DNA from 2 places in the Clostridium carnis genome. Region 2 is predicted to be linked to the other one. Evidence: predicted binding sites of a transcription regulator. Region 2 holds the regulator's gene; the other holds the start of a gene.

Region 1 (16,735 bases), 550 kb from region 2:
CCTTTTTGATCTGGATATGCTTCATTAGTTGTTGGTATATTAGATGTTAATCCCTTTGCAGCTATATAAACTTTTATAGTTCCACTATTATTATCAACATAAAAACTACCTTCTAATGTTTTTGGAGTAGGTACACTTTGAATATACGCTGCTACAACTGTTCCATCTTTAACCTCACCAGCAACCTTTGCATTTCCATCTTCAGCTAATAATGTTGCTGCTGCATTTGCTATTGTTTTTGCATTTGCTATATCAGCTTTTTTATTTGCACTGTCTCTAACTGCTCCAAATTTGGGAATAGCTATAGCTGCTAATATTGCTATAATTGCAATAACAATAATAAGTTCAATAAGAGTAAATCCTTTTTTCTTCTTTTTCTTTGTTAAATTTTTAATCACAAAAAAACCTCCCATTATTTTATTTATATTAAAATTAAATTTTAACCTATAGTTGTGTGTAAAGATCGAACATTGGAAGCATAATAGAAATTACTATAAACCCTATTACAATTCCCATAATAACTATTAATAGTGGTTCTATTAATGCCGTTGTTGTAACAATGGCTTGTTCAACTTCTTCATCATAAAAATCTGCTGTTTTATTTAAAATATCATCTAATGAACCTGATTCTTCACCTATTTTAACCATAGATGCTAGCATTACTGGGAATATATCTGTTTCCCTTACAGCTTTACTTAATGTTTCTCCTCTTACTACTTTCTCTCTTATTTTCATAAGAACTTCCTCTGCAATTTTATTATCTAAAACTCCTGCAACTACTGGAAGTGCGTGTACAAGTGAAACACCTGCACCTAGTAATGTTGAAAGTGTTCTTGTAAATCTCGAAACTATTATTTTTTTGTTTAGTTTACCTATTATCGGAAACTTAAGTTTTAACTTACTTATTGTTATTATTCCACTATCAGTTCTTTTATAAAATTTAAATCCCATTGTAGCAATAATTAGAAATAAAATTATTAAAAAAATATTATTTCTAAGAAAGCCACTAATCCCCATTAACACTCTAGTTGTCGCAGGTAAATTAATACCTTCAGTTTCAAACATCTCTATAAATGTTGGCATTACAAAAGTCATAATAAACATAACTGCCGATACGGCAACAACACTTAATACAGCAGGATAAGTCATAGCTGACTTTACTTTATTATTAAGCCTATTTTCCTTCTCAAAATGCATAGACATTCTAAGCATCATTTCATCTAAGTTACCGCTAACTTCTCCCGATTCAATCATACTAATTAAAATAGGTGGAAACACATCTTTATACTTAGCCATAGATTCTGAAAGCATTTCTCCTTTTTTAACGTCATCTTCTACATTTGATAATATTTCTCTTAACTTTTTATTTGATATTTCATTTGCTAGTATATTAAGAGCACTATTAATAGATACTCCAGCATCTAACATTGTATAAAGCTGTCTACATAAAATGGCTATATCCTTTACCTTTACTTTTTCAAGGAATTTTAGTTCTATTTTAGTACCTTCTGAAACCTCTTCAACCTTTAATGGATAATATCCATTAACAGTAATCATATTTATAACTTCATCTCTAGAATTAGCTTCATATTCGCCATTAGTTTTAGTTCCATCTTGTTTCATGGCTCTATAACTAAACTTTTTCATTACTTACCATCACCACCTATATATCCTTTAACAATGTTATTGATGCTAACTCTGATAATGTAGTTACACCATCAACAACTAACTTTTTACATTCATCTGCTAAAGTACTCATTCCATTTTTAACTGATATATCTCTAAGAACATTTGGATTTCTTGTTGCATTAATTGCATCTCTATGTTCACGTGTAATTTCCATTATTTCATAAATACCAATTCTTCCTAAGTAGCCAGTATTATTACAATGACCACAACCTTTTCCTCTATAAAGAGTTAATTCCTCTTCATTTGAACCTTTTAATATAGACCTTTCATATTCTGAAGCCATATAACCTTCTTTACAATTTGGGCATATCTTTTTAACTAATCTTTGGGCTATAACCCCTGATATAGATGTTGCAACTAGATACGGTTCTATTCCCATATCTATAAGTCTAGTTATTGATGATGGTGCATCATTAGTATGCAATGTACTTAACACTAAATGACCTGTTATCGCTGCTTTAATAGCAATTTTAGCAGTTTCATCATCTCTTATTTCACCAACCATTATAATATCTGGATCTTGTCTTAATATGCTTCTTAAGCCATTTGAAAATGTTACCCCAGCTTTTGTATTAACATTTACTTGATTCACTCCATTTAAAGTGTATTCTACAGGATCTTCTACAGTTACTATATTTACTTTCTGTGAGTTAAGTTCACTTAGAATTGTATATAAGGTTGTTGATTTACCACTACCTGTCGGTCCTGTTACAAGAACTATTCCATGAGGACTTGCTATTATATTTTCTAGCTTTACTAAGTTGTCTTTATTTAACCCAAGCTTGTCTTTTCCTACTTTATAACTACTTCTATTTAATATTCTTATAACTACCTTTTCACCATTTACAACTGGCAAAATAGATACTCTTAAATCTACGTCATTGTTACCTACTTTCGTAATAATTCTTCCATCCTGTGATATTCTTTTCTCAGCTATATTTAATCCAGCTAATATTTTTATTCTTGTTACTAATGGTGCTAAACTTTCTATTCCTAAAACATTTACTGTTTGAAGTTCACCATCTATTCTATATCTAATTCTTATTTCATTTTCATAGGGTTCAATATGTATATCTGAAGCCCTCATTTCAACAGAATTTCTAAATAAATGTTCTATCATCTTTACAACTGGTGCATTTTTTACATCATCTATTTCTTCAATATTATTTGTAATTGTTTTTGATTCTAATGTCTCTTTTAATAATTCTTCAGCAGCTTTGCTTACTTCTTGGCTACTATAATTTACTTCAATAGATCTTTGTATATCATTTTTAGTAGCAATATACGATTCAACCTCTAATCCAGTAGATATAGATACGTCATCTATAGCAAATATATTTAATGGGTCTTGTAAAGCTACTTTTATTTTGTTTCCTTCAAATCCAAATGGTATTAAAGTATACTTATTACAAAGATTTTGAGATACAAGTTTTATAGCCTTTTTATCAAATTTAATATCGTTTAAATCTATCTTTTTTATACCGGTTTGCTTTTCAATAGCATCTATTATGTCATCCTCTGATACTATATTATTTTCAATTAAAACCTCACCAAGTTTTTTTCCTAACATCTTTTGAGTTTTTAAAGCATTTTGTAATTGAAATGAGGTTAACTTTCCTGCCATTACAAGAATATCACCTAATCTTCTTTTTTGAACAATGGCCATAAATTCCCTCCTATTTAATATATAATTTTCATTTTTTCCATATTATAACAGATATATACTAACTATAATATAATGATATTTTATTTTCAACAACAAGATGTTTTTTAATTTTACTTTATTATTTCAAAAAACTATTTACATAAAATGACACAATCTCATTACTAAAGAAAATAGTAATAATTGTTCCTATTGCTATATATGGTCCAAATGCAATTTCATCTTTTTTATTTTTTAATTTTGATACTAAAATAATTACTCCAGCTATTCCACCTAAAACAACTGCTAAAAATAATGCTACAATTATTCCATTTAAACCTAAAAACAGTCCACAAACTCCTGCTATTTCAGCATCTCCTGCCCCCATTCCTTTTGTTAATATTACAATTAAATAGATAATTCCAAACCCAAATAAACCACCTAATATATTATTTACTATAGAAGTTCCATTTATATACCAATTAATAAATATAAAAGTTCCTCCTATTACACCTCCAAATATAGTAGTTGCTGAATATACATATTTTGTTTCAAAATCAATCATACTTATCACTATTAATAGTGAACTAAGAAAACAAAATTTTATAAATGTAATAGTTAATCCAAACTTTATAAATAACAATATATATATAATTGAATTTAAAATTTCAATTAATGGATATTTTAAAGATATTTTTTCATTACAATTTCTACACTTTCCTCTTAAAATTAAATAGCTTATAACTGGAATTAAATCCTTCCATTTTAGTTCATACATACAACTAGTACAATGTGACGCAGGAAAAACTATAGACTCTTCTCTTTCTAATCTATAGATACAAACATTTAAGAAGCTTCCTATACATAATCCTAAAATTAATACTAATATACTCATTAATCTTCCTCCATTTTTCAATTTTTTCCAATACATTATTAATATTTAAGCCAAGATTAAAAGCAATCTTGGCTTAATATAATTATATTTTTTATTACTCTATTAACCCTAAATATTCACCTGAACCATTTATTTCAAAGTCATGACTTCCTGAAACAACTTTTTTAGCATCACTTATTTTCAAGTTAAATATTTTTTGCAAATCATCTATATTCCCAATATAATGATTAATCTCGGATATTTTTTGAGAATTTCCTTCACTTTTTATTGAAGCAATAGTTTCATCATCAGAAATAGAAACTGAGTTTTTAAAACGTATAGCCTCTACAGCAACTACTAATTCTCTTGCTTGACTCTTAACCTCTACCTTTTTGCTGTCTCTCATATAACTAGTTACATTTGGAATTAATATTCCTGCTAAAATCCCTATTATAGCTATTACAGATATTAACTCCACAATAGTAAAGCCATATTTCTTAGCTTTTCTATTTTTTTTACCACTCACCTTTAATTCAACTCCCCATAAAAATTTACTTAAATAATTTAACTATTGAAATTCTTACCTTTTACATAGTTTTATATTCACTTTATTATTCTATATTATTTCCAGTAATTATAATAGAGTTAAATAAAAAATTGCCCTGTTAAATAGATTTTCTAACAGTTCTCTAACTGCTTCTATTTAACAGGGCTTTATAAAACTATTTTTTAATACATTCCATCCATTCCCATGCCTGGTGCACCTGGCATTGGAGCTTCTTTTTGTGGTATATCAGCTACAGCAGCTTCTGTAGTAAGGAATGTTGATGCTACAGATGCAGCATTTTGAAGTGCTGATCTTGTAACCTTAGTTGGGTCAACGATTCCTGCTTTAATCATATTTGTATAGTTTCCATGAAGTGCATCATATCCCATGCCTGCTTCACTATTTTTAACATTTTCTATTATAACAGAACCTTCAACTCCTGCATTAGATGCTATTTGTCTCATTGGTTCTTCTAATGCTCTTACTATAATATTTATACCTACTTGAGTATCTGGAACATCTGAAGTTAACTTTGCAACTTCATTAATAACATTTACATAAGCAGTTCCACCACCTGGCACTATTCCTTCTTCAACAGCAGCTTTAGTAGCAGCTAAAGCATCTTCTATTCTAAGCTTTCTTTCCTTTAACTCTGTTTCTGTAGCAGCACCAACCTTTACTACTGCTACTCCACCTGCAAGCTTCGCTAATCTTTCTGTTAGTTTTTCTTTATCAAAATCTGAAGTTGATTCTTCTATTTGAGTTTTTATTTGATTAACTCTATCTTTAATAGTAGCAGAATCTCCTCTACCATTAACTATAGTAGTATTTTCTTTAGTTATTTTAACGCTTTCGCATTGTCCTAACATTTCTATTCCAACTTCTTTAATATCTATTCCTAATTCTTCTGCAATAACTGTACCGCCTGTTAGAATAGCAATATCTTGAAGCATTTCTTTTCTTCTATCACCAAAGCCTGGTGCCTTTACAGCTACACAAGTAAATGTACCTCTTAACTTATTAACTACTAATGTAGCCATAGCTTCGCCTTCAATATCTTCAGCTATTATAAGTAGTTTTCTACCTGCTTGAACTATTTGTTCTAAGATTGGAAGTATTTCTTGTATATTAGTTATTTTTTTATCAGTTATAAGTATTAATGGATTATCTAAAACTGCTTCCATTTTTTCTGTATCTGTTACCATGTAAGCTGATACATATCCTCTATCAAATTGCATACCTTCAACTACATCTAGTTCAGTACCCATTGACTTAGATTCTTCAACTGTTATAACCCCTTCATTTCCTACTTTTTCCATAGCATCTGCTATTAACTTTCCTATTTCTTCATCAGCAGCTGATATAGCAGCTACTCTTGAAATATCTTCTTTACCTGCTATTGGCTTAGAAATCCCTTGTATTTCTTCAACTGCCTTATCTACAGCTTTTCTTATACCATTTCTAATTAACATTGGATTTGCTCCAGCTGTTACATTCTTAAGACCTTCTCTTATAATAGCTTGAGCTAAAAGAGTTGCTGTTGTAGTACCATCCCCTGCAACATCATTAGTTTTTGTTGCAACTTCCTTTACTAATTGAGCTCCCATGTTTTCATATGGATCTTCTAACTCTATTTCTCTTGCAATTGAAACACCATCATTTGTTATAAGAGGTGCACCAAATTTTTTATCAAGTACAACATTTCTTCCCTTTGGTCCTAAAGTAACCTTAACTGTATCTGCTAACTTATCTACACCTATTTGCATAGATCTTCTTGCATCTTCTCCAAACTTAAGTATTTTTGCCATAATTCTTTCCTCCCCTATTCAACTATTGCTAATATATCATCTTGCTTTAATATAGTATATTCTTTACCTGAAACCTTAACTTCACTTCCAGCATACTTTGAATAAAGCACCTTATCTCCAACCTTAACTTCCATAGCTATCCTCTTACCATCTACTATGGCTCCTGGTCCAACTGCAACAACTTCAGCTTCCTGTGGTCTTTCTTTTGCTGTTCCTGTTAAAACTATTCCACTTTTAGTAGTTTCTTCTGCTTCTAATTTTTTTATGACTACCCTATCCGCTAGTGGCTTAATATTCATAAAAACCCCTCCTAAATATATATTATTTAATTTATTACTATATTTTATATTTTAGCACTCATCTTTATCAAGTGCTAACAATTTTATGATAATATTTCAAGAAAATTTTTTCAAATACTACTTAATATATTATTACCTCATATATAATAAATATTACCAATTAAATCTAATTAATCTCTTATTTCTCATGATTTCTTAAAATTAAAGGTACAATCATTTGTGATTGCACCTTATCTCTTACCATAGTCTGAAATAAATTTCTTTCCTTTTAAAATGCTTATTAAGAATATCAAACAACATAATATACCTATTATTATTAACATAAGAGCATTATCCTTAGATATTTTATCTCCGAAAAAACATGATATAAATAATGCAGGAGTTCTTCCTATCATTGATATAATTAAAAATTCTTTCAAACTAAGTGTCGTAACACCACATATGTATCCTAATATATCCTTTGGTATTCCTGGAATTAGATACATTATAAATACTAACTCCTTAAACTGCTTTTTATTCTTTTTCATTTCTTCTATTTTTCTAAAAATCCACTTATCATCTTTAAAAACCATTTTTTCAACAAATCTTTTTCCTAGTACTCTTGCCGCCATAAATGACAAAGCACTTCCTATGGCTATCCCTATAAATGATAGTACAAATCCCCACAAAGAACCAAATATATATCCCGCTGCAATTTGTACTAATTCTCCTGGTATAAAGAAAACTATTATTTGTAATATTTGTAGACCTATATAAGCTAAAAATGAATAGTTTCCATAACTTAATATAAGTGTTTTTATCTTTTCTGGATTTCTAAAAAATTCTGCATACTGTACTTTATAATCATAAAGACAGGCAATGAGTATAGCTACACCTAATACTGCTAAAATTTTAAATTTATGATCTACTAATAATTTTTTTATTTTTTCCATTTATACACCGCCTGTTCTTAAATTTATTTATTCTTCTTTGTTCTCTCTTTCTAAATTAACATTATTATACTCTTTTAGTTTATCATTATCTACAACAGCTTTTCTAGTAGCTCCTGAATTTATTTTATTAAATGGTACTTTTGCTTTAATAGGTGTTGCTACAGTTCCGGCTCCATTTATACATCCACCTTCACACATCATACCTTCAATAAAATTACCTTGAAGCTTTCCTATTTTAGCCATTGTCATAGCTTTCTTTATCTCAGTTCCTCCACATACTTTTACTGGTTTAAAGTCAACCTCTAAACATTTACTTCTTACATAGTTTTCTATTGCAGCTGTTAAGCCTCCATGTGCACCAAAGCCTCTTCCAAATATTGATGCATCATCTACAACAGTGTCTTCACATTTTTCTATATCTATTTCAAAAGCACTAAACAATGCAAGTAACTCTTCAAAAGTTAATACATAATCTACTGCATCTTTAATAGATTCTCTTACTGCTTCACTTTTCTTTGCAGTACATGGCCCAATAAATACAACCTTTGCATCTGGATCATTATGCTTTATGAATCTTGCTGTTGCTACCATTGGAGAAACTGTTCCTGAAACTCTTTCTACTTCTGATGGGAATATTTTTTCAATATAACTTAAGAATCCTGGACAGCATGAATTTGTCATATATGAATCTCCATTTTCTATTCTTTCCCCAAATTCATTACTTTCATGCACTGTGACAGCATCAGCACCACATGCTGCTTCTACCATATCTACAAAACCTAGATTTTTAATTGCATTTTTTATTTTTCCATAAGAAGTTTTCATTCCAAATTGTCCTGTAATAGCAGGTGCAACTACAGCATACATTTTTCTTCCTCTTGCTAATCTCTTAGCTACTGGAACTATTAAGCTTTTATCTGATATAGCTCCAAAAGGACATGCTGTCATACAGCTTCCACAATTTACGCACTTTTCTTCTTTTATAATTGCTCTTCTATCATCTTGATTTATATCTAAAGCACCAGTAGGACATGATCTCTTACATGGTCTCATAACTTCTGCTATAGCATCATACGGACATGCTTTTTTACACATCCCACATTCTTTACATAATTCTTGATTTATATATGCTCTTCCTGCAACATAAGTTATTGCTCCAAAATTACATGCTTCATGACACTTATGTGCTAAACAATTTCTGCAGGAATCTGTAACACTATATTTATTTATAGGACATCTATCACATGCAGCTTCTATTACATATATTATTTGATCATCTTCTTTAATATCTACGAACTCATCATCAATATTATCTCCATTTGCTAAATAACCTGATGCAAGCTTTGCTCTTTCTAGTACAATTGCTCTTTCTTTATAAACGCAACATCTGTACATAGCTTTATCGCCCTTAATTATTTCATATGGAATTTTTTCTATCTCTTCCGTAGTTAATCTATTTTCCTTTGCTAGTTTAGCTACCTCAGTTAAAACTTCATGTTTAAGTTTTTTTAGTTGAGTTTCAAATTGAAACATATATAAATCCTCCCACCCTAATACATTTTTTTACATGTTATATTATACCATATCTTCGGTTGTTTCTCATTATATTCCAAATTTTCAGTATATTATATTTTTTTCTATTTATATACTCACGTGTTTTACTGCCACACTATTTAAATAATCTTTATATAATTAATTATAAAAATAAGCAGAAAGTCCAAAAAACTTCCTGCTTATTTCTTAACATAACTGTGGTATTTTTTCTTCTACTACATCTGTAGCATATAAATAGTCATCTATATATTCACCTATTCTATCTTTAATTAAGTCTTCTGCTGTAAGATCAAGCTTACCTTCTCTATGCTTCTTATATTGTGTATGCATAAATTGACTTACTAATGTTATTGGTAAATTTACATCTTTTAAGTTTTCTAACATCTTTTCTAAAGCAAAATTAACCTCTTCCTTAGGTAAATAATATCTACATCTATCTGATAGACTATATTTTCTATCTAGTTTAATTTTATCTCCAGTTCCTGAGTAATGGTTTTTCCAATCTTTAGGATCCTTAACCATACTAAAGTCTAATATCTCTATAAAATTTGATAATTCTATATTTGAATCATATTTTAATAATTCATTTTCCATTGCATTTACTGCAAAGGCACCTTCTCTAAATCCATATGTTAAAGCTGGGCCTACCTTTAATATTATAAAGCCATCTTCAACCATTTCTTTTAAAGCTTTAGGAGTTTGATAATCAGTTGAATGTGCTTCAAATACTAAATTTTCATAGTCATCTAAAGCTGCTACTAAATCTTTAGCTGCTTCTCTATCATATTCCCAAACATGATCACTACTAAATTCAACGCCTGGTTGTACAACAACTCCAACTACATATTGCCATGAATCACCTACTCCAAAGCTTTCAAAGGCTTGTTTAAATGTTTCTATTGTGTTTTTAAAGTTTTCCACTTTTGTTACTTGAAGTCCTTCTTCTTCCTCTTCCTCTGCTTGTGCACCTCCAGGAATTGGAACTTCGCTTCCTATAACATAAACTGGATGTATAGCATTTTCATCTTTTTGTAATAATTCTATATATGCTTCCTCAGCAATTTTACATAATACAGAAGCTCTATTAGCAATTAAAGAATCATCATATAACCCTTTCTCTATATCTCCTTTTAAAGGCATGCTAGTATCTAAATGTATTTTTGTAAATCCTGCTAAAACATATTCCCTTACAAGATTTTTAGCATTTTCCATAGCTTCTCTAGGATCTATATTTTTCCATGTAAGTGGACCTAAATGATCTCCTCCAAGAATTATTCTTTCCTTTGGAAAGCCTGTTTTTTCTGCTAGCTTATAAATATAGTTAACATAATCCTTTGGCTTCATACCAGTATAACCACCAAATTGATCTACTTGATTAGCTGTAGATTCAACTAGTAGTGGACTATTTGTTCCCTTTAATCTTTCCATAGCAGCTTCAATTACAAACTGATTTGAACAACAAACTGAAACTATACCAATATTTTCTCCATTTTTATACCTAGTTACCATATCCTTAATAGGATGTACCATATAATCACCTCAATAAAAAATATTTTTAAGCTTTTCCATTACTTCCACATACCATTATTTTATGAGCAACTACAGCTTTCATAGCTTCCTTACCTGGTGCCATATATTTTCTTGGATCATTTGCAGTTGGATTTTCTATAAAATACTTCTTAACTGCATCTGAGAAAGGTATCTTTAAATCTGTAGCTACATTTACTTTACATATTCCAAGTGATATAGCTTTTTTTACTAGTTCATCTGGAACATCTGAAGCTCCATGTAATACTAACGGTACATCAACAATTGCTCTTATTTCTTTTAATCTATCAAAATCAAGCTTTGCTACTCCTTTATATAATCCATGTGCAGTTCCTATTGCTATTGCTAATGAATCTATACCTGTCTTTTCTACAAACTCTTTAGCTTGAGCTGGATTAGTATATAAAGCATCTTTTTCATCTACTACTAAATCATCTTCTTGACCACCTAATCTTCCAAGCTCTGCTTCTACTGTAGCATCAAATTTATGTGCATATTCAACTACTTCTTTAACAGTTTTAATGTTATTTTCATAGTCTTCATGTGATGCATCTATCATAGTTGATTTAAAGCCTAAATCAACGTAGTGTTTTATTTCTGCTACATCTTCATAGTGATCTAAATGTATAGCTACTGGAATGTCATATTTCTTTGCTGCTACTTCTGCCATAGCTACTATATATTCTCCACCAGCATATAGAATTGTTGATGGTGTTCCTGCTAGTATAACTGGTGACTTTAATTCTGCCGCTGTTTCAACTACAACTTGTAGTGTTTCTAAATTATGAATATTAAATGCTGGTACAGCATATCCTTCTCTTTGTGCTTTCTTTAACATTTCTCTTGTTGATAATATATTTCCCATTTTAAATACATCTCCTTTTATCTATACTGTTATTATTTTTCCTATTTATATTCCGTCGAATTCTTCATCTTCTTCTACTTCTTCTTTTTCTTTTAATGCAAATGCTTTTATTGCATTGCTTCCTGAATTTATTGCAAAATCAACTAATTCTTCTACTGACATTCCCTCTCTACATAATGAAACCTCAATTAACATTCCTAAATTAGTTCCTGCTACAACTTGTATTTTTTTATCTGATAACTTTTGACCTAATATTGCAGAAACCTTAAATGGTGAACCTCCAGCTAAATCTGATAATACTATTATTTCATCATCAAACTCATTCATTGCTTTTTCTATCTTAACTTCTAAAGTTTCAGTGCTATCTTCTGCTGTAAAATCTACCCCTATTAGCTTATCTGATTTACCTGCTATTAATTCAAGAGAACTTAACATTCCTGTTGCAAAATTCCCATGTCCTGTTACTATTATTCCTACCATCAATTAAACCTCCAATTAAAATATTTCTATTTATATGGGTGTATAATTACACCTTTAACAACTCTATTAACTGTTCCATCTGGTCTTGGATTATCAGGTGATATTCCAAACTTTAATGAACTAAATAAACCAAACATTTGTCCAAATAACATATAGTTAAATACAGTATAAACTTCTGGAACTTCTTCTCCATTTATATTTAAGTACTTATCACATAATCCATTTAACTCATTATTATTTTTATAGCTAATAACTGCTAATTTATGATTTCCTATATCTCCATGAATTTCTTTTATTAAGTCCATATCATATAGATTTGTATAGCTATTTGTAGAATTCATAAATATTACTAAAGTATTATCATTGATAATTGACTTTGGACCATGTCTAAACCCTAGTACTGATTCACAAACTGTAATTGTTTTTCCACTAGTTAACTCTAAGTTTTTTAAAGCCATTTCTTGACATAAACCTTTAAGTGCTCCTGATCCTAAATAAACTACTCTTTCACAGCCATAGTCTACAAGATCTTTAACTTCTTGCCACATATTATCTAGTATATGATTTCCTTGATTTACAACTGCATTTACATGTTTCTTATTCTCTTCTAGGTTTTCAATATCAAATACTAATAATGATGCAAGTAACATACAGCTAAAAGAGCTTGTCATAGCGAAACTTTTATCATTTGATAACTCTGGCATTAATAAACAAAGATCTTTTTCATTAACCATTGATTTTTTAGCAAGCTCACCATCTTTGTTACAAGTAATAACAAGTTGTGATATATCTTTTACATTATTTTCAAATATATCATATGCTCCTACACTTTCTGGACTATTTCCTGATCTAGCATAAGAAACTAATATTGTAGGTGTATCTTCTTCAACAAATTCATGTGGATTAGATACTAAATCAGTTGTTGCAATAGCTTCCACTCTTAAATTTAGTTTTTTAGCTAAATATAGATAAATAGTATCCCCTACATAGTCTGAAGTACCCGCCCCAGTTAATACTATTCTTGTGTTACTTTTTAAGTTATTTTTTAAAAATGTAACTATTCTTTCTTTATTATCTGAAACTATTTTATAAGTTTCCTCCCATAATTCTGGTTGTTGCCTAATTTCTGTTGCTGTAAATGTAGCACCTAATTCTTGTATTCTTTCTCTTGTCATTCCAAAAAACATCTAAATACCTCCTGCTAACTGTTAATGTCGTCATTACCAGTTGTTTTAAAATTTTTTTGTTTTATTTATGTTATTAATTATTGATTGTTTTTTAATTTAACTCTGTATTTAAACTTATCTCCACGAGCTACACCTAATGTATATTCGATAGTATTGTTATTTTCATATGTCATTCTTTCTATTTTTAAACTTGGAGCTCCTTCTTTTATGTCCAAGTAGATACTTTCTAGTTTATTTGTTAATATAGGTTGGAAAAATTCTTCTGCTGAAGTTAATTTAGCATTAAAATATTCTACTAATACATCATACATAGGCTTTCCAACTAGTTGATTCTTATTTAAACCTTGAAATCTATTAAATGGTAAGTATGTAGTTTCATACATCATTGGAATATCATCTGCTTTTCTAATTCTAGATATTTTATAAAGTAATCCCTCTTCATCAAGATTAAATATTCTTCCTAATTTTTCACCTGCATGAATTACTTCGAACCCAATAACCTCTGATGTAGGCTCTTTTCCAAGCTTTTTCATTTCTTCTGTAAAAGAATAAAATGACATTAAATCTTGATTTACTCTTTTAGGTGATACAAAGGTACCTTTTCCATGGACTTTATATATATATCCATCCTTCTCAAGTTCAACCAACGCTTGTCTAACTGTTGTTCTACTTACATTATAGATTTCACAGATTTCTCTTTCTGAAAGTATCTGATCATTTTCTTCCATATTTTTTTCTATGTTTTCTATCAATATTCCCATTAATTGTAAATACAGCGGTGTTCTAGAGTTCTTATCAATAACGCTCACAACATCACCTCTTTATCTATTCGAATTTATTATATCACAAACTGGTCATTAACACCTATAATAAATTAAAAATTTTATCTTAAAATTTTAAAGGCTATTTCATAAATTATTTTATCTCAAATTTCATTTTTATATTTTTTACTTTTTTGTAATATATTTTTTATTAGCTTAAATATATTCCTTGTTTATTTATTAAATATTATTATAATTTAAAAATAAAAAACGAAGTTTTTATTTTTAAAACTTCGTCTTCTACTTAAAAATTATTAATTTAAAGCAACATCCTTACTTCTGAAAAACAATTTATATCCCAAAATATTGCAAACAGATATTATGGTAATAAATGCTAAATTGAAAGGTATTGACATAAGTAACGTAACTGCTGTATATAATGCAAAAGTACCTAAAAACATAACAACTACCACCCAAGTATTAAATAGTTTTTGATTTTCTTTTGCTATATTCATTACATCATTTTCACTTAAATCTTGACTCTTATATTTATTATAGAAAACTGTAGATACCATTCTAGATACTAAACTTTTACTAATAATATCACTTACAAATATTATAAATACACCTGTTATAGCTACTATAAAGATATCAAAAGTCTCTATAGCAACTGGTAATAACATCGTTATCAGTTTAAATAATAGAAATAACAACCCACCAACTAATGATACTATTGGCACAACTACTAGCATAAACATATATGACCTTTTTAAATTTCCTTTAAAACTATTATTCTTGTTTGTTATTGTAAAAAATAATAATATTATTAAAAATGTTATAACAATTAATGATACCAAGGATATTATATACTTCATTTATTCTCCCCCTTTTATTTAAATAGTAGTATATTATTTATTATATCATTTTACCTAACACTTTCAAGCAATCGTTTTCTTTAAAAATGATTTTATATGTTAAAGTTATATTAACTTTACATTTTAATTATTTTAATTTTAAAACCTCTCTAAAGTAAATTGGCTTAGAGAGGCTTTTTTATTCTTTATAACTATTTCATTATTTCTTTAACATTTAAAGGAATTTCATTTCCTGCAAGTTTATATGCTAATAAAGCAGCCCCATTCCATGGGTCAAGCTCTGGTTCTTGTATTTTGCATTTTAATCCTGAAGCTGCTATTTTTTCTTTCAATGGTTCTATAACATGTTTTCCTGATTTAAATACTCCACCAGTATATGAAAGTACAAACTCATCCTTAAAACCTAATTCTTTAGATAATGCGTATACATGTTCAAATATAGCTTCTGCTGCATCTTCAAATATTTTTTTAGCAACAGGACATCCAGCTTCTGCTGCTAAAAAACATATTTTAGAAAATCCTGCTACATCTGTTCTATTAAATTTTAATTTATTAAATACAATATCAACTATTTCATATTTATAATTTATATCATAGTTTTCTTCTAATATTTTTGTTAAAATAGTTTCTTCTTTTCTTCCATCCTTCTGCTTAGTATATTCATTAATAGTTTTTAATGCAATCCAGTATGCACTTCCATCATCACCTATTCCTGGCCCAAATCCACCACATCTAGCTAATTTACCTTCATCATTTCTACCATAAGCGATACTTCCTGTTCCAGCTACCATATTTATTCCTGCTTTACATGCTGTTCCTGCTGCCCAACCATTTACTGCATCATTATCAATCATATATGGAACTTCCATAACTTCTTTCACTGCTTCATCTATTTTAATTTTATCTTCTAAACTTTCACCATACCCTGGAACCCCTGTAAATGCATATGAAATTTCTTTAACTTTAATATTTGCCTCTTTGCATAAATGTTCTATATTCTCTTTTAATTCTCTTTTAATTCCATCTACTCCAGTTTGATGAATATGAATAGTAGCCCCTTCACATTCTACAACCTTTTTTAAATCTTCATTTACAAGTAAATATTTGGTTTTAGTTCCTCCACCATCAATACCCAAGTAATACATTTCCTATTCCTCCATTAAACTTATAAATTATAATATTGCTTACAATTTATTTTCTAAATTTTCAAACATTATATATTAAATTATAAACTTTATTATTAAAATTTCCAATAACAACTATCTTATATTAAATTTATAATATTATTAATAATTAATTTTATACTTGTTGATATAAAAAATAGACTTGGAATTAGTTAAAATCCCAAATCTAATTAATTTTAATACTAAGTATTTATTTGATTCATTAATCTACTCTTATAAATTTTATTAACAATATACTTATAATTAATCTATATTGATTTTATTTTCTCTCGCATAATAAAAAAGATATTGTTGTGCTAATCCTGATAAGCTCCCAAACTTTTCTCTAGCAAAAACTCTCATTTTGTTTAAAGATACATCAGGTGCTACATAGAAATATATCATAGCCCTTTTTACCCATACATCAACTGGGAAAGCTGAATGTTTTGCCATAGAAAATAACATTATACAATCTGCAACTTTTGCTCCAACTCCCATAAACTTTTGAAGA
Region 2 (16,735 bases):
CAAGAAACTCAGATCCTTCACAATTATTTAATACTACCTTTTCACCTTCAGTAAGTCTTAAAACTTTATATATATGTTTTACATCATCACCTAATATTTTACCTTCATATTCTGAAAAGTTTTCTTTAGGAGCAAAAAATTTATGCATCTAATTCTCTCCTTAAAATACTAATTATTTTAATTTAGCAACTATGCAATTCCATTCTCCATCTTTATTGATTTCGAGAACTTCAAAGCCTGTTTCTTCTAACTTATTTGTAACCATTTCTACTCTATCATGAATTATTCCTGAAGTAATGAAATATCCGCCCTCTTTAATAACTCTTTTAACATCTTCTGTTAATATACAAATTATTTCTGCAATTATATTAGCTACAACTATATCAGCTTTGCCATCTATAACTTCAACAAGATTTCCATATAAGACTTCAATATTATCTAAATTATTAAAGCTTACATTTTCCTTAGCAGATTCAACTGCTACTGGGTCTAAATCCACTCCAACTGCAAGTTTTGAACCTAATTTAGCTGCTGCTATAGCTAATATTCCTGATCCACATCCAACATCAAATACAGTACTATCTTCTTTAACATACTTTTCTAAAGCTTGAATACACATTCTTGTTGTTTCATGTGTTCCTGTTCCAAAAGCCATACCTGGATCTAATTCTATTACTAATTCCTCTTCTGATTCTTCATATTTTTCCCAAGTTGGTTTAACTACTATTCTTTCTCCAACTTTAGTTGGCTTGTAATATTTTTTCCAATTATTTGCCCAATCTTCTTCGAACATCTTTTCATCTTCTACTTTTCCTAAACCAACATCTATTCCCATATCTTTTAATTCTTGTACTTTTTCATTTATATATGTAAGAATTTCTTCCATATTGTCTTCTTCTGAGAAATATGCTTTAACTACAGCAACTTCTCCCTTATGTTCTAAAACATTAATATCTGCAAAATCCCAAGTTAATGGTCCTTGTTCTCTTCCTAATATATCATTTGGGTCCTCAATAGCAACCCCTTTACAATCTAATCCATAAAATATTCCTGAAATAGGTTCTAGAGCCTCTGATTTTGTTATAACTCTTACCTCTATCCATGTTCCTTGCATTTAAATCAGTCCTTTCAAACATACTTTGACTAATTTATTATTTTACACTTATGTTAAGTTTCTGTCTAGGCTTAAGCATAAAAAAACTCCTATTCACTTACGTTTATAGGAGTTAGTTTTGTTTTTTAAACTAAAGACTTCCATTGTTATATTTAAAAATAGAATTTCTTTATTTTTAAACAGTATTCTTTATTTAGCTTCTTTTACTGCCTTTAATATTTCTTCATAGTTTGGTTCGTTAGTTATTTCTTCTAAATACTCTATAAATGTTACTATCCCTTCAGAATTTACTACAAATGATGCTCTAGTTAATAATCCTAACTCTTTAATATATGTTCCTGTATTTTCACCAAAGCTTCTTTCTTTATAATCTGAAACTGTTTTTACATTTTCTACTCCAGCAGCTCCACACCATCTTCCTTGAGCAAATGGTAAATCCATTGATACAGTATAACAAGTTACTCCTTCAATTTTTGAAACTTCTTCATTAAATTTTCTAACTTCCATATCACAAACTGGAGTATCTATTGATGGGACACTTAAAAATACTCTTACTCCATTTGTATCTTTTAATGAAACTTCACTTAAATCATTTGCAACAACTACAAAGTCTCTTAATTTTTCTCCTACCTTTACTGTTTTTCCTTCTAATGTTAATGGTGCTCCTTGAAATGTAACTTTTTTCATATATATTTACTTCCTTTCACTTTTATTTATTCAAATATATTTTCTCAAATTTCATTCATTACTATACCTTAATTATAACAAATAATTATTATTTGTAAATATATATTATCAAATATTATCTTATATAAATATTTATATAAAAATAAAATTCATAATTACATAAAGCTAATAACTTTATAATTATGAATCTTATTAATTAAAATATTAATTTATTTTATAAATATTTTTTCTACTAAACTAAATATTTATTTATTATATTTTCTAATTCATTTTTATTTTTTTCTATATATTCTTTATAAGTAAGTCCAGAATTATCTATATCAATTGCTAAATCATATAAAAAATCTGGTATAGTATCTGCAAGCATATCTCCATAACATTTACCAAGTTTAGTTTCTCCTACAGCAAAACATCCATCTAAATAAAGTGAAAAACATTCTGATACTTTATCATTTACTCTCTTTTTCTTTCCTGTAAATCCTATATGACCTATTTGATGAACACCACATGAATTACCACATCCTGATATATGCACTCTTGGTAATATGTCTTTTTCAAATTTCTTTTCTTTAAAGTAGCTCATTATGTTTTCTAAAAGTCCTTGGCTATTACATATACCAACTTGACATATAGGAATTCCTATACAAGATACACTTTGTTCAAATAATGTTTTTCCACTCATTGGTTCTGTTAAATCTAATATTTCCTTAGCTTCATTTCCATTTAAATTTCTTATATAAATTCCCTCACTCATAGCTAATCTTAATTCTACATCTTCTACATCCTCAATAGCATCTATCAAACTCTTTAAATCAGTTGTTTTTAACTGCCCACCTAAAGGATGTAAATAGACACTATAAAGACCTTCTTGTTTTTGTTCAAATAATCTTTTTGATTTTATATCTATTTTTATTCCAGGTTTATTGTAGTTTTTAAAGCTAACCTCTATATCCATATTTTTTTTAGCTTTAGCTTCTTCAACGTATTTTTTATAACATTCTATAAAAGCCTCTTCACCCATTCTATCTAATATATATCTCACACGTGCTCTATTTCTATTTTCATAATCTCCTTCAGCCATGAAGAATTTTACCATAGCTTCTATATAATAAAGAATCTCATTTGGATTAATAAGTTCCGGATATTCAACAGCTAATTTAGGATTTTGTCCAAGACCTCCACCTAAATATCCTTGAAAATAATTCTTTCCATCTTTTTTTACTGCTATAAATCCTAAATCTTGAACTGTACAATGTGCTGCATCTGAATTACTGCTTGAAAAAGAAACCTTTAATTTTCTAGGTAATTTATAAGTATAAATTCTTTCCATGAAATATTTTTCTACTTCTAATGCATAAGGTGTAACATCAAAAGCTTCATCTTTATTAACACCTGATAGTGGGGAAATTGCTACATTTCTAGGATAATTACCACCTGAACCCCTAGTATAAATATCATTGTCTAAAGCTTCTTTCATTAAATCACAAACATTATCTATAGATAGTCCATGAAATTGAATAGCTTGGCGTGTTGTAAAATGTATTTTTTCAACATCATACTTTTTAGCTAATTCATAAACTTTTTTTATTTGATCAAGTCTTGCTACACCTGAACTTAACCTTAACCTTATCATAAAAGTTTTACCACCACGTTGACCATAAACCCCAAATCCACCTGATGCATGTTTAAATTGCATTAAATTTATTTCTCCATTTAAATATTCATGACCTTTAGCTCTAAACCCTTCAATTTCATCATATAAAACCTTTTTTAATTCAGTCATATGCTCACCTCTAATAATATTTTTTTCATCCACACTAGATAGTTTTTATTATATCACTAAAATTAATACATTCTTAATAGAATATTCTTATAATACTTATAAGCTAATACATATGAATAATTTGTTCGTATTATAAAAAGTTGATACTAATATTATCACTTTTATAACTTTATAACTGGTCTAAATAACAAAAAAGTAGATTCCAAATAACATTTCGCCTTATAGTAATAGTTTTATTATTTTAACTATTTACTATAAAGTGAGAATATTAAAAGAATCTACTTTTACATTTAATATAAAAATAAATTTAATTTTAATTCTATAATTTATTATTTAAAAAGGTCTTTAAAGCCTTTTTTATGAGGTATTGTCTCCCCTGTTCCTTCACCACAAGCATCCATAAATGCCTTAAGAGCATCTTTTTGCTTTTCGTTTAAATTTTTAGGAATATCAACTATTACTTTAACATATTGATCTCCTCTTCCTGTGGAATTTACTCTTGGAACACCTTTGCCTTTTAATCTAAATAATACTCCTGATTGAGTTCCTGCTGGTATTGTATATTTAACATCTCCATCTACAGTTGGAACAGTTATTTCTGTACCTAATGCAGCCTTACCCATTGATATATGAGTATCTATATAAATATCATTGCCTTTTCTCGTAAACTTCTTTGATGGAGCTACATTTATTCTTATATATAAATCTCCTGGTGGGCCGTCATTTGTTCCATGTTCACCTTGACCTCTAAGCGGCATTACATTTCCTGTATCAACCCCTGCTGGTATATTAACAGTAATTTTCCTGTTTTTTCTAACATGACCTTTTCCACTACATTTTGAACAAGGTTGTTCTATTACTTTTCCTGTTCCACCACAAGTGTTACAAGTTGATGTACTTACAAAGCTTCCAAGAGGTGTTTGTCTTTGTACTCTTACTTGCCCTTGACCATTACAAGTTGGACAAGTTTTAGGTGAAGTACCTTCCTTTGCCCCATTACCCCTACAAGTTTCACACTTTTCACTTCTATTTATAGAGATTTCCTTTTCTACTCCAAATATAGCTTCTTCAAATGTAAGATTTAATGTATATTCTAAATCTTCACCTCTTTGAGGACCGTTTCTTCTTCTGCCGCCACCGCCGCCGAAGAAACTATCAAATATATCCCCAAAACCTCCCATATCTGAGAAGTCAAAGCCTCCAAAGCCTCCTGAACCAAATCCGCTTCCATCAAAGTCTGCAGTACCAAATTGATCATATCTTGCTTTCTTTTCAGGATCTGAAAGAACTTGATAAGCTTCATTTATTTCCTTGAACTTATCTTCTGCTTCTTTATTTCCTTGGTTTTTATCAGGATGATACTTTATAGCTAGCTTTCTAAAGGCTTTCTTTATTTCATCATCTGATGCACCTTTCTCTAATCCTAGAGATGCATAATAGTCTTTATTTGCCATCTATTTTTCACCACCAAATTTATTTCTACTTAATAAAAGGGAAGACGACTTATGCCTTCCCTCATATATTATAACTATTAACCTAGTCTGTTACAACTATTTATCTTCCTTAACTTCAAAGTCAGCATCAACTACGTTGTCATCATGAGCTGCTCCTTGATTTGCTCCACCCATATTGTTTGGATCAAATCCTGCTGCTCCATTAGCATTAGCATCAGCATATACTTTAGATGATATAGCATAGAACTCTTGAGTTAATTCTTCCATAGTCTTCTTTATAGCTTCAGTATCTTCACCATCTTTAATGCTATCTAATTCTGCAAGTTTAGCTTCTACTTTAGCCTTATCTTCTGCTGATACCTTATCTCCTAATTCTTCTAAAGCTTTCTTAGTTTGGTATGATACTTGGTCAGCATTATTTTTAACTTCTATTTTTTCTTTTCTCTTTTTATCTTCTTCTGCAAATTTTTCTGCTTCTTTTACTGCTGCTTCTACTTCATTTTCACTTAAATTTGTTGATGCAGTAATTGTAATGTTAGCTTCTTTATTTGTAGCTTTATCAACAGCTGATACTTTAACTAATCCATTAGCATCTATATCAAATGTAACTTCGATTTGTGGAATTCCTCTTGGTGCTGGAGCAATACCTGATAAAGTAAATCTACCTAAAGTCTTGTTATCAGCAGCCATTTGTCTTTCACCTTGTACTATGTGTATTTCAACTGATGTTTGACCATCTGCTGCAGTTGAGAATGTTTGGCTCTTCTTTGCAGGAATTGTAGTATTTCTTTCAATAAGAGGTGTAGCAACTCCACCTAAAGTTTCAATTCCAAGTGTTAATGGAGTAACGTCTAATAATAATACGTCTTTAACTTCTCCTGTTAATACACCTGCTTGTATAGCAGCACCTACTGCAACACATTCATCTGGGTTAACTCCCTTTGATGGTTCTTTTCCTGTAAAGTTTTTAACAGCTTCTTGAACAGCTGGAATTCTTGTTGATCCACCAACTAATATTACCTTATCAATATCACTTAATGAAAGGTTAGCATCTGCTAAAGCTTTTTTCATTGGTTCAATTGATCTTTGAACTAAGTCATGAGTTATTTCATTGAATTTAGCTCTAGTTAAGTTCATATCAATATGCTTTGGACCTGTTGCATCAGCAGTAATAAATGGTAAGTTAATATTTGTTTGTGTTGATGATGATAATTCTATCTTAGCCTTTTCAGCAGCTTCTTTTAATCTTTGAAGTGCCATTTTATCATTTCTTAAGTCTATTCCATTTTCTGCTTTAAATGTATCAGCGATGTAGTGCATAATCTTTTCATCAAAGTCATCTCCACCAAGCTTTGTATCTCCATTTGTTGATAATACTTCGAATACTCCATCTCCAAGTTCAAGGATAGATACGTCGAATGTACCACCACCTAAGTCATATACAAATATCTTTTGGTTTGTATCCATTTTATCTAAACCATAAGCTAAAGCAGCAGCTGTTGGTTCATTTATTATTCTTAATACTTCTAATCCTGCTATTCTACCAGCATCTTTAGTCGCTTGTCTTTCTGAATCATTAAAATAAGCTGGAACAGTTATAACTGCTTGAGTTACTGGTTCACCTAAGTAGCTTTCAGCATCAGCTTTGATTTTTTGAAGTACCATAGCTGATATTTGTTGTGGTGAGTGATCTTTTCCATCTATTGTAACTTTGTAGTTAGTTCCCATATGTCTTTTTATTGAAATTATTGTTTTATCTGGATTAGTGATCGCTTGTCTTTTAGCTACTTGACCTACTAATCTTTCTCCATTAGCTTGGAATGAAACTACTGATGGAGTAGTTCTTGCTCCTTCTGAGTTACTAATTACAACTGGTTCTCCACCTTCCATAACTGCAACACATGAATTTGTTGTTCCTAAATCAATTCCTATAATTTTTCCCATAATATATTTCCTCCTAAATCTCTATCATTTTTAATTTATTTATAAATTTTATTGATTTGTAGCTCAATTAATTTGCTACCTTAACCACTGTATATCTTATAACTTTATCGCCTCTTTTATATCCCTTTTGGAATACTTCAGCAATAGCATTTGCACCTAAACTTTCATCTTCAATATGCATTACTGCTTGATGAAGATTTGGATCAAATTCACCAGAAGCTTCTATTTCTTCAACACCTAACTTTTCAAAAGATCCTGAAACGCCTTTTATTGTCATTTCTATTCCCTTTTTAACATCATCTATATTTCCATCTGCTAAAAGAGCTCTTTCTAGGTTATCTAAAACAGGTAACATTTCCTTTAAAACATCTGTACAGGCATCTGTATATATACCTTCTTTTTCTTTAGCTGTTCTTTTTCTGTAATTTTCATATTCAGCTGTAAGTCTTAATAATCTATCCTTTAAAGCCTCATTTTCATTACTTAACTTTTTATTTTCGTCTTTAATTTTTCTCATTATTTTCAGAGGATTCGCCTCCTCTTCATTTTCTTCTTCTTTTTCACCCTCTATTTGGTCTTCATTAGTTTCTTCAGAAATTTCTTCTTCTAAAACCTCTTCTGGAGCTTCACAGTTTTTTGTATCGTCTACTACTTCTTCTTTAAACTCCTTGTTATCTTCCATAACAACACCTCATCTCTTTTTATTCTATGCTTTGATTTCTAAGGCTTTTATTTAACTCTTTCATAACCTGACCCATTATTGTTATTACCTTTGAATAATTTATTCTTTTAGGTCCAATTAAGCCTATAGTTCCTATTGGTCTTCCATCTAAAGAGTATTCTGCTGAAATTATGGAGCATTCCTTAGCTTCAGGGAAATAATTTTCTTCCCCTATTCTAATAGTAATATCTCCTTGTGGCTCTAAAAGTTCAATTAAGGAATCTTTATCATTTATTAAAGATAATATTTCTTTTGCCCTTTCGATATTATTGTACTCAGGGTAATTGAAAATATTTGTTGTTCCTTCTACTAGTATATCTGAATGATTTGCTTCTTTTAATGTTTCGTATAATGCTGGTAAAATTGCATTAAACAACTCATCAAACCCAGTTAATTCAGATTTTAAATTACTAATTACTTCTAGATTTATTTCTTCTATGGTTAAATTCTTAAGTCTCATATTTAAAACTTGATTTATCCTTTGAAGAGTCTCCATTCCTGGCATTTCAGTTACTCTAATTCTATGATTTTTAATAACTCCACTATCTGCTACTATCACTGATACTAAATTATGATTATCAATTACTAATAACTGAACTGATTTTATGTAGCTTTTTTTTACTGATGGAGTTTGAACTATAGATGTTAAGTTGGTTAGTTCTGACAATAACGAGCATGCCTGTTTAACTATTTTGTCTACTTCATACATTGCAGAATTAATAATGTACTCTTTAATTTTAAGTTCTTCTTCTTTACTTAATTTTTCAGTTTCCATTAACTTATCTACATATAATCTATACCCTTTATTAGAAGGTATTCTTCCTGCTGATGTATGGGGTTGTTCTAAATAACCCATCTCCTCTAGATCTGCCATTTCATTTCTTATTGTGGCTGATCCAACTCCTAAGTCATATCTTTTTGCTATTGTTCTAGAACCTACTGGCTCACCTGTCATGATATAGTCATTAATGATAGCCTGCAATATTCTAATTTTTCTTTCATCAATAGCCATAACATCACCTCTATCTGTTAGCACTCATTATTGTCGAGTGCTAATGACTACAATATCAATATATTCCTTCTAGGTTTTTTTGTCAATTTCATTAGCATTTAAATTTTTTTATATTTGCCAATTAATAAAAAATAACCTATACTTTCTCTTAATTTCTTACAATAACTCTTTTTTTCTTTTATATTAATTTTTATTATTTATCTAATATAAACTCACTCATTACAGTATTAGATATTTCAATTCCCTTTTCTGTTAGTCTTAAATTATATTCTTTTTTCTCTAGTAATCCACACTTTATATTTTTATCTATAATCTCACCATATATACTTGTAATATCAATTCCAAATCTTGATTTAAATTCTTTAATATTTATTCCTTCTATTAATCTAAGGCCCATAAACATAAATTCTTCCATATTATCCTCTAATGAATTTAATGTTATATTTTCTTCAACACTTTCTTTTTTATTTATTTTATCTATATAGTTTTTTACGTTGTCAATATTTTTATATCTATACCCATTTATAAAAGAACTGGATGCTGATCCTAGACCTAGATATTCTTCACATTTCCAATAAATTTTATTATGTAAACATTCATATCCACTCTTGGAATAATTCGATATTTCATATTGATTATATCCATATTTTTTTAAAATACTTTTAGTAACTGAATACATTTCTCTTTCATCATCTTCTAATGGTAAGTTTAGCTTATCTTCATCCCACATTTTATAGAAGCAAGTTCCCTCTTCTATTATTAAACTATATGCTGATATATGTTCTGGACCTAATTTTGAAATTTTCTCTAATGATTCTTTCCAATGTTCTAGTTTTTGATTTGGTAATCCAAACATTAAATCAACATTTATATTTTTAAATCCAACTTTTCTTGCTAATTTAAAATTTTCTTCAAAATCTTTAAATGTATGAATTCTTCCAATATCTTTTAAAAAATTATTTTGCACAGCTTGAAGTCCCATACTTATTCTATTTACACCATTTTCAAGCATTATCTTTAGCTTATCTTCTTCTAAAGCTCCTGGATTACATTCCATGGAAAATTCTATATCTTTTCCTAAAGTAAGCTTAGATAATGAAGTTAATACTTTTTTTATTTGATGCTTGTTTAAATATGATGGAGTACCACCACCAATAAATATGCTTCTAATTAAATAATCTTTACCTTTATTTTCAATTTCATCGCATAATGCATCTACATAATCATCCATAAGATAATCTAAGGATGCATAAGATGGAAAATCACAGTAAAAACATTTTTGTTTACAAAAAGGTATATGTATATAAAGTGCTACTTCTTTTTTTAATTTCATTTTTTATCTCACTTTCTTTATCTTATATTTTATAAGATTATTACCATATATAATAACCTAAAATTTTATATAACTAAAGGGAATAAAACAATATTATTCCCTTTAGCTTAGCAATATATTAAATTTCAATTAAATCTAAATTTATTACATTATGCTTAATAACATCTCTTTGAACACTAAATATTTTTGTATTTAAAGTTTCTCCATTAAAATTTATTTCCATATTTGAATTCAATCCATTTCTTAATAGATAAGTTTCTAATTTATATCCTAAAACTGATATTAATTGAACTTCTCCATTTTTTCTTTTTAAAGTTCCAGTAGTATATCCAGCATTTCTTAAAGATCTTCCTCTAGTTTTTACATCTCTTAATCTTGCTTCTAACATAAAATTCCCCACCTTTTCAAAAATAATTTTACATTTAATATATATTTAGTAAGGCTCCATTTAATTACAATTATATTTATTAAGTAAAGAACTTTTTTAAATATAGGTTAATTTTTATATCAATAATCTTTTTTTTGAATAAAATGCTTATATATCTATATTAAGGAGTGTTATTTTTTTGAAAACTTTTAAAATACTATCCTTTGATGGTGGTGGGGTAAAAGGAGCCTTATCTGTAGGAATTTTAAAACGGATTTGCAGAAGATATCCTAATTTTCTAAATGAAGTTGATTTATTTGCAGGTACTTCAACAGGTTCAATTATAGCTCTTGCCTTAGCTAATAATATGTCTGTAGAATATTTAGATAACCTTTATAGTTATACAGTTACTAAAGAAATTTTCTCACCATCACGATTTAATTTATTTAGACCTAAATTTTCAAACAAAAATCTTCACAATATCCTTACCGAAAATTTTACTGATGAGTTAACTTTGAAGGATTTAAATAAATATGTTTTTATTCCTACATTTTCTATAAATGGATTTAGTAAAGATTCTTGGGAACCGGTATTTATTAATAATCTTACCACTAATCCAACTATTGATTTTAAGGTTGTAGATATTGCTTTAGCTAGTTCTGCTGCCCCTACATTTTTTCCATCATATAAAAATTTTATAGATGGTGGTGTAGTAGCTAATTCTCCTACTGCCTCTGCTGTATTTTCTTCAATTAATTCAATAAGTTATATTAATTACTCATCTCAAATTAAACTTCTTTCAATAGGAACTGGAGATTCCCCAGATAAAATTACTGGAAAAACAGATAACTGGGGAATTGCCCAATGGTCATTTCATCCTTTTGCTAAAATGCGTTCTCCATTTTTATCATTAGTAATGGATGGTATGTGTAATTTAGAAGATATGTATTGCCGTGAATTTTTAAAAGATAATTATTTTAGAATTAATCCTAAAGTTTCTAAATTTATTGAAATGGATAACTATAAACTAGTTCCTTATTTAAAAGAAATTGCAAAAAATGTTGATTTGAATTTATTATATGAATTTATAGAAGAAAAATTTATTAATTAAATTTCCATTTTAGGTATATAAAAAGGTTAAGCCAATTTACTTAGCTTAACCTTTTTTATTAATCTACCTTAAGTACTGCCATAAATGCTTCTTGTGGTATTTCTACTGATCCCACTTGTCTCATTCTCTTCTTTCCTTCTTTTTGCTTTTCAAGAAGTTTCTTCTTTCTTGAAATATCTCCACCATAACATTTTGCAAGAACGTCTTTTCTCATAGCCTTAACTGTTTCTCTAGCTATAATCTTTGACCCTACAGCTGCTTGAATTGGAACTTCAAACATTTGACGTGGTATTATTTCCTTAAGCTTTTCCGCTATTCCTCTTCCCTTGTCATATGCTCTTTCTCTTGGAACTATCATTGATAAAGCATCAACTACATCTCCATTTAACATAATATCAAGCTTAACAAGTTCTGTTCTTGTATATCCTTTAAACTCATAATCTAATGAAGCATATCCTCTAGTTCTTGATTTTAAAGTATCAAAGAAATCATATACTATTTCATTTAAAGGAATATCATAATTTATAGAAACTCTAGTTTCTTCTAAATATTGCATGTCAATAAAGATACCTCTTCTTTCTTGACAAAGTTCCATAACAGCTCCTACATAATCTGATGGTGCAATTATACTTCCTTTAACTACTGGTTCTTCCATATAATCTATTTCTGTAGGTTCTGGAAGGTTTGTTGGATTTGTAAGTTCAATCACTTCTCCATTAGTTTTTATTACTTTATAAATAACAGATGGAGCAGTTGTTATAATATCTAAATTAAATTCTCTTTCAATTCTTTCTTGGATTATTTCCATATGTAATAACCCTAAGAAACCACATCTAAATCCAAATCCTAAAGCTATCGATGTTTCTGGTTCAAAGCTTAACGCTGCATCATTTATTTGTAGTTTTTCTAATGCATCTTTTAATTCTTGGTATTTAGCTCCATCAACTGGATATATACCTGAATAAACCATTGGTATAGCAGGCTTATATCCTTCAAGTGCACATTCTGTTGGTCTATCAGCTTCAGTAATAGTATCACCAACTCTTGCATCTCTTACATTTTTAATGGAAGCTGCTATATATCCAACATCTCCAGCTCTTAATTCTCCTATTGGTAAAAGTTTTGGAGTAAATACACCTACTTCTGTAACTTCATAAACTTTATTTGTAGCCATTAATTTAATTTTAGTTCCTTGTTTTACAACACCATCTATAATTCTTACATATGAAACAACACCTTTATAACTATCATAGTATGAATCAAATATTAAAGCTTTAAGTGGGCCTTCTTCATCTCCTTTTGGAGCTGGAACCTTTTCAACTATTGTTTCTAAAACATCTCCAATATTTAAACCTGTTTTAGCTGAAATCATAGGTGCATCATGTGCTTCAATTCCTATAATATCTTCTATTTCTTGTTTTACTTCATCCGGTCTTGCTGATTGTAAATCAACTTTATTTATAACTGGTGCTATTTCTAAATCATTATTTAATGCTAAGTAGCAGTTTGCTAAAGTTTGGGCTTGAACTCCTTGAGTTGCATCTACTACTAATACAGCTCCTTCACAGGCAGCTAAACTTCTTGAAACCTCATAAGTAAAGTCTACGTGTCCTGGAGTATCTATTAAATTTAATATGTACTCTTCTCCATCTGCTCTTCTATATATAAGTCTTGCAGCTTGAGACTTTATTGTAATTCCTCTTTCTTTCTCAATTTCCATGTTATCAAGAATTTGCTCTTCCATCTCTCTTTGAGTAAGAGTTCCTGTAGCTTCTAATAATCTATCCGCTAGGGTTGATTTACCATGATCTATATGTGCGACTATTGAAAAATTTCTAATATATTCTTGTCTATTACTTTTCATATATATAAACTACTAATCTTATTTGATTAATAGTCACTTCACCCCCATTATAATTAAATCAGCTAAATTATATCACAGAAACCACATTAGATGTCAATATAAAGTGAAACTTTTATTATTCTGCAGGGTTAACCCATTCTTTCTTTTCTGTATTTGAATTTTTATTATTTAAAAAATCATCTACTATACTATCAAGTTCTGTATTTGCTTTTTTATTTTGAGAATCATTACTTTTAGTTTTATCCTTTGAATCTTTTTTGAAATCTTCTTTTTGTAATTCTTTATTTTCTAAAGCTTCACTTTGTGGCTCTTTATTTTCTAGATTTTCCTTTTTTGAGTCTTGTTCTTTTGACTTTTCATTTTGAGAGTTATTATTTTCATTAGATGTCTCATTTTCATAATTTTCATTCTCGTTATTTGAAGTATCTTTTTTCTCTTTTAGTTTACCTTCTATTTTATCCTTTATACTATTAAATCCTCCAGATATACTATTTCCTATTGCAAAAACCTTTTCTACTATTGGATTTTCCTTATCTACTCTAAATTCTTTATCATTTATTCTTATAGTTGTATCTTTATTTTCATCATTTGATTTATAAATTTTAATTGAAGCATCATCTTTTATAAATTCTTCAAAATCTGCTCCAAACTCTTCCTTTACAAGCTCATAATTATCTTCTCCAGTTCCTATTGGTGACAAAGCTTTAGTATTTATTATATTAATTTGAACAAGACCTATTGCTATTATTAATGCAAAACCTATTGTTGCTATTATTATTTTTTTATTTAACAAATGAGCACCCCCTAGTATTTTTTCTACCTATAAGGATGCTCACTTCATGAAATTTTATTCACTTAAGTTAATTTTTACTGTCTATTTAAATGCTCTGCTAATATTCTTGCTATATATTTTGCAGTAAGTTTCGCTTCTTGTGCTGTATTTATATTTGCTCCAACTTCAATTAATAACGCTCCATCACTTAAGCCACTATTAATTGATAACTGTCCATACTCATAAATATAAGTAGGCTTTATAAGGTCTGGAAATAGTGATTTCCCTATTCCATATAATTTATCTGCTAAAGCCTTATTTGCTGAATATTTTTGACTATTTTCAGCTGTAACAAACATCATCTTTGCTAAATCTTGCCCATTTAAATTAGCTGTAACTGCATTTTTATTTTCTGAACCATCTCTATGCAAATCTATTATAAGCTTAAAGTCTCCATACTTATCTAAATAACTTTTAACTGTTTCATTTGACCTTGCGTAACTGTTATTATAAACAACACTATGGTTAGTTTTATCATGTATAACTGATATTCCATACCCTTCTTCAAGTTCCTTTGTAAGCACATCTCCAACACCAACAACATTAAAGTTACTATCTGTTGTATCTTTTTTAGATTCTGAGTAGTTTTCTGTTGTATGTGTATGATAAAGTAATATTTCTGGTTTGGAATTATCTAATGCCTTTTTTAATGAAGGGTCATATGCAGCGCTTACCTTATTTAATTCAGCTAATTCCTCTGGGGTAACCTTTGCAATACTATTATCATTTAAATTAAATGGTTTTAAACTAGGTATATGTTTACTAATTATAGAGTTATTAAGAGATTCATCTCTAAAGAAACTTATTTCCTTTCCTATAATTCCATAAGCATTTATATTTCCAACACCTAGAGCTTCTGATATTATAGTTTTTAATGATAATTTATTTTCCATATAATTTTCCTCATTATATGTTTGCTCTTTTACTATTGGCATACCGATGTTTAACAATTGAACATATGCATATCCACCTCGTTCACTATGCCTATTAATTACTCCTATAGCTCTTGAAAAAAACACAACTATTAAAGCTATAATCATTATATATCCAACTCCAACCCCAGGTATGTTTGCCTTGGATTTTCCTCTGCTTATTTTTCTTTGTTGTCTACTATTAATTCCTTCTCTTAATTGATACACGATAATTCCCCCTTACTCTATCTATGTATATTAGAGAAGTTACATAATTATTAATCTATTTTTAATTTAATTCATAAATTTATTTATATCTTCCATATCTAGGTTTGGTTGAATTGCCATATTGATTCCATTTGCAATTATTTTAGCTAATGATTCTATTACTGCATCAACATCTTTTGGTGTAACCATTAAATCTCCTACAAATGGATTTAATATTTCATTAATTAAATTACTTTTTTCAACTTTATCTACTGACTTTAGCATATTATAAAATTCTTTTCCTGTTTCAGCTTTTCCTATAAGTTCATCTAATAATAAATCTATTGTATCATTTGCAATTGTTGATGCATGAACAACAGTTGGAACTCCTATAGCTATAACTTTAACACCTAAGGACTCCTCATTTATTTTCATCCTATGATTTCCAACACCTGCTCCTGGTGATATTCCTGTATCACTTATTTGTATTGTTCTATTTACTCTTTCTAATTTTCTAGATCCAAGTGCATCTATGCAAATAACTAAATCAGGTTTTATTTTATCTACTAAAGATTTTACTATTTCTCCTGTTTCTATTCCTGTTACTCCTAAAACCCCTGGAGCAATACAACAAACTGGTCTAACAGAATCATCAATAGCATCGGGCATTACTGTCTTTAGATGTCTTGTAACCATTATTTTTTCTGTAACCTTTGGTCCTAATGCATCTGGTGTTACTTTCCAGTTTCCAAGTCCTACTACTAAAGCTGTTTTTTCTTCTGAAATATCAACTAATCTTTTTAATACATTATCCATAACCTTAGCTACATTATCCATTGATTCTCCATCATAATGAGTAAACTCTGGAAAGTCTATTGTTATATAATTTCCCTTAGGCTTTCCAAGTTCTTTTCCTGCTTCATCACTTTCTATAGTTACTGTTGTAATTTTTATTTCACCTTCTACTTCTTCATCTACAATAACTCCATCTAATTCTCTTTTATTTTCTTTTGTGTACATATCTTTAGCTTCAATTGCTAAGTCTGTTCTTACATTTATCATAAAAATCCCTCCAAAAATTCTTCCATCCCTCTTATTTTTCCTTAATGTTTTAATTTAATACTTGAACTTACAAACTTTCAGTGTTATAATCTAGTATGTTAAAAACGAACTCGAACGCAGATTTCCCCAAAGCTGCAGAGAGGCCCTATAAAATTTTAAGGGGGTGAATTAGAAATGGCAAACATTAAATCAGCAAAAAAGAGAATTAAAGTTACAGAAGCTAAAACTGCTCAAAACAGAATGATCAAATCAGCTTTAAAGACTGCTATAAAGAAGTTTGAAGCTGCTGTTGCTTCAAATAATGCAGAAGAAGCTAAGGTTCTTTTCCCTAAG

What was found. The regulator HrcA, encoded in region 2, represses chaperone genes, less so after heat shock. The targets are predictions, from matches to a motif close to TGTTAGCACTCNNNNNNNNNGAGTGCTAACA.
Region 1: groES (co-chaperone GroES) is a predicted target of HrcA. The motif match lies at 6,909-6,939, and genes of this name have one in related genera.

Annotation. Positions count from the first base shown of each region.
Region 1 is NZ_BAAHYS010000001.1:1,708,562-1,725,296, reverse strand. It holds gene ACYQ1T_RS08240 (prepilin-type N-terminal cleavage/methylation domain-containing protein) at 1-398, opposite strand, end outside; gene ACYQ1T_RS08235 (type II secretion system F family protein) at 445-1,647, opposite strand; gene ACYQ1T_RS08230 (GspE/PulE family protein) at 1,664-3,355, opposite strand; gene ACYQ1T_RS08225 (prepilin peptidase) at 3,474-4,226, opposite strand; gene ACYQ1T_RS08220 (prepilin-type N-terminal cleavage/methylation domain-containing protein) at 4,321-4,731, opposite strand; gene groL (chaperonin GroEL) at 4,935-6,560, opposite strand; gene groES (co-chaperone GroES) at 6,575-6,859, opposite strand; gene ACYQ1T_RS08205 (TVP38/TMEM64 family protein) at 7,090-7,791, opposite strand; gene ACYQ1T_RS08200 (4Fe-4S dicluster domain-containing protein) at 7,819-9,324, opposite strand; gene ACYQ1T_RS08195 (class II D-tagatose-bisphosphate aldolase, non-catalytic subunit) at 9,532-10,875, opposite strand; gene ACYQ1T_RS08190 (tagatose bisphosphate family class II aldolase) at 10,901-11,758, opposite strand; gene agaF (PTS galactosamine/N-acetylgalactosamine transporter subunit IIA) at 11,804-12,238, opposite strand; gene ACYQ1T_RS08180 (SIS domain-containing protein) at 12,265-13,425, opposite strand; gene ACYQ1T_RS08175 (GntR family transcriptional regulator) at 13,503-14,234, opposite strand; gene ACYQ1T_RS08170 (hypothetical protein) at 14,501-15,061, opposite strand; gene ACYQ1T_RS08165 (N-acetylglucosamine kinase) at 15,253-16,206, opposite strand; gene ACYQ1T_RS08160 (DNA-3-methyladenine glycosylase family protein) at 16,489-16,735, opposite strand, start outside.
Region 2 is NZ_BAAHYS010000001.1:2,254,665-2,271,399, reverse strand. It holds gene ACYQ1T_RS10955 (RsmE family RNA methyltransferase) at 1-148, opposite strand, end outside; gene prmA (50S ribosomal protein L11 methyltransferase) at 173-1,114, opposite strand; gene tpx (thiol peroxidase) at 1,304-1,801, opposite strand; gene ACYQ1T_RS10940 (nitrite/sulfite reductase) at 2,034-3,584, opposite strand; gene dnaJ (molecular chaperone DnaJ) at 3,914-5,038, opposite strand; gene dnaK (molecular chaperone DnaK) at 5,135-6,982, opposite strand; gene grpE (nucleotide exchange factor GrpE) at 7,050-7,664, opposite strand; gene hrcA (heat-inducible transcriptional repressor HrcA) at 7,684-8,715, opposite strand; gene hemW (radical SAM family heme chaperone HemW) at 8,909-10,048, opposite strand; gene ACYQ1T_RS10910 (hypothetical protein) at 10,167-10,436, opposite strand; gene ACYQ1T_RS10905 (patatin-like phospholipase family protein) at 10,615-11,526, shown strand; gene lepA (translation elongation factor 4) at 11,585-13,390, opposite strand; gene ACYQ1T_RS10895 (hypothetical protein) at 13,506-14,183, opposite strand; gene ACYQ1T_RS10890 (stage II sporulation protein P) at 14,258-15,361, opposite strand; gene gpr (GPR endopeptidase) at 15,428-16,402, opposite strand; gene rpsT (30S ribosomal protein S20) at 16,577-16,735, shown strand, end outside.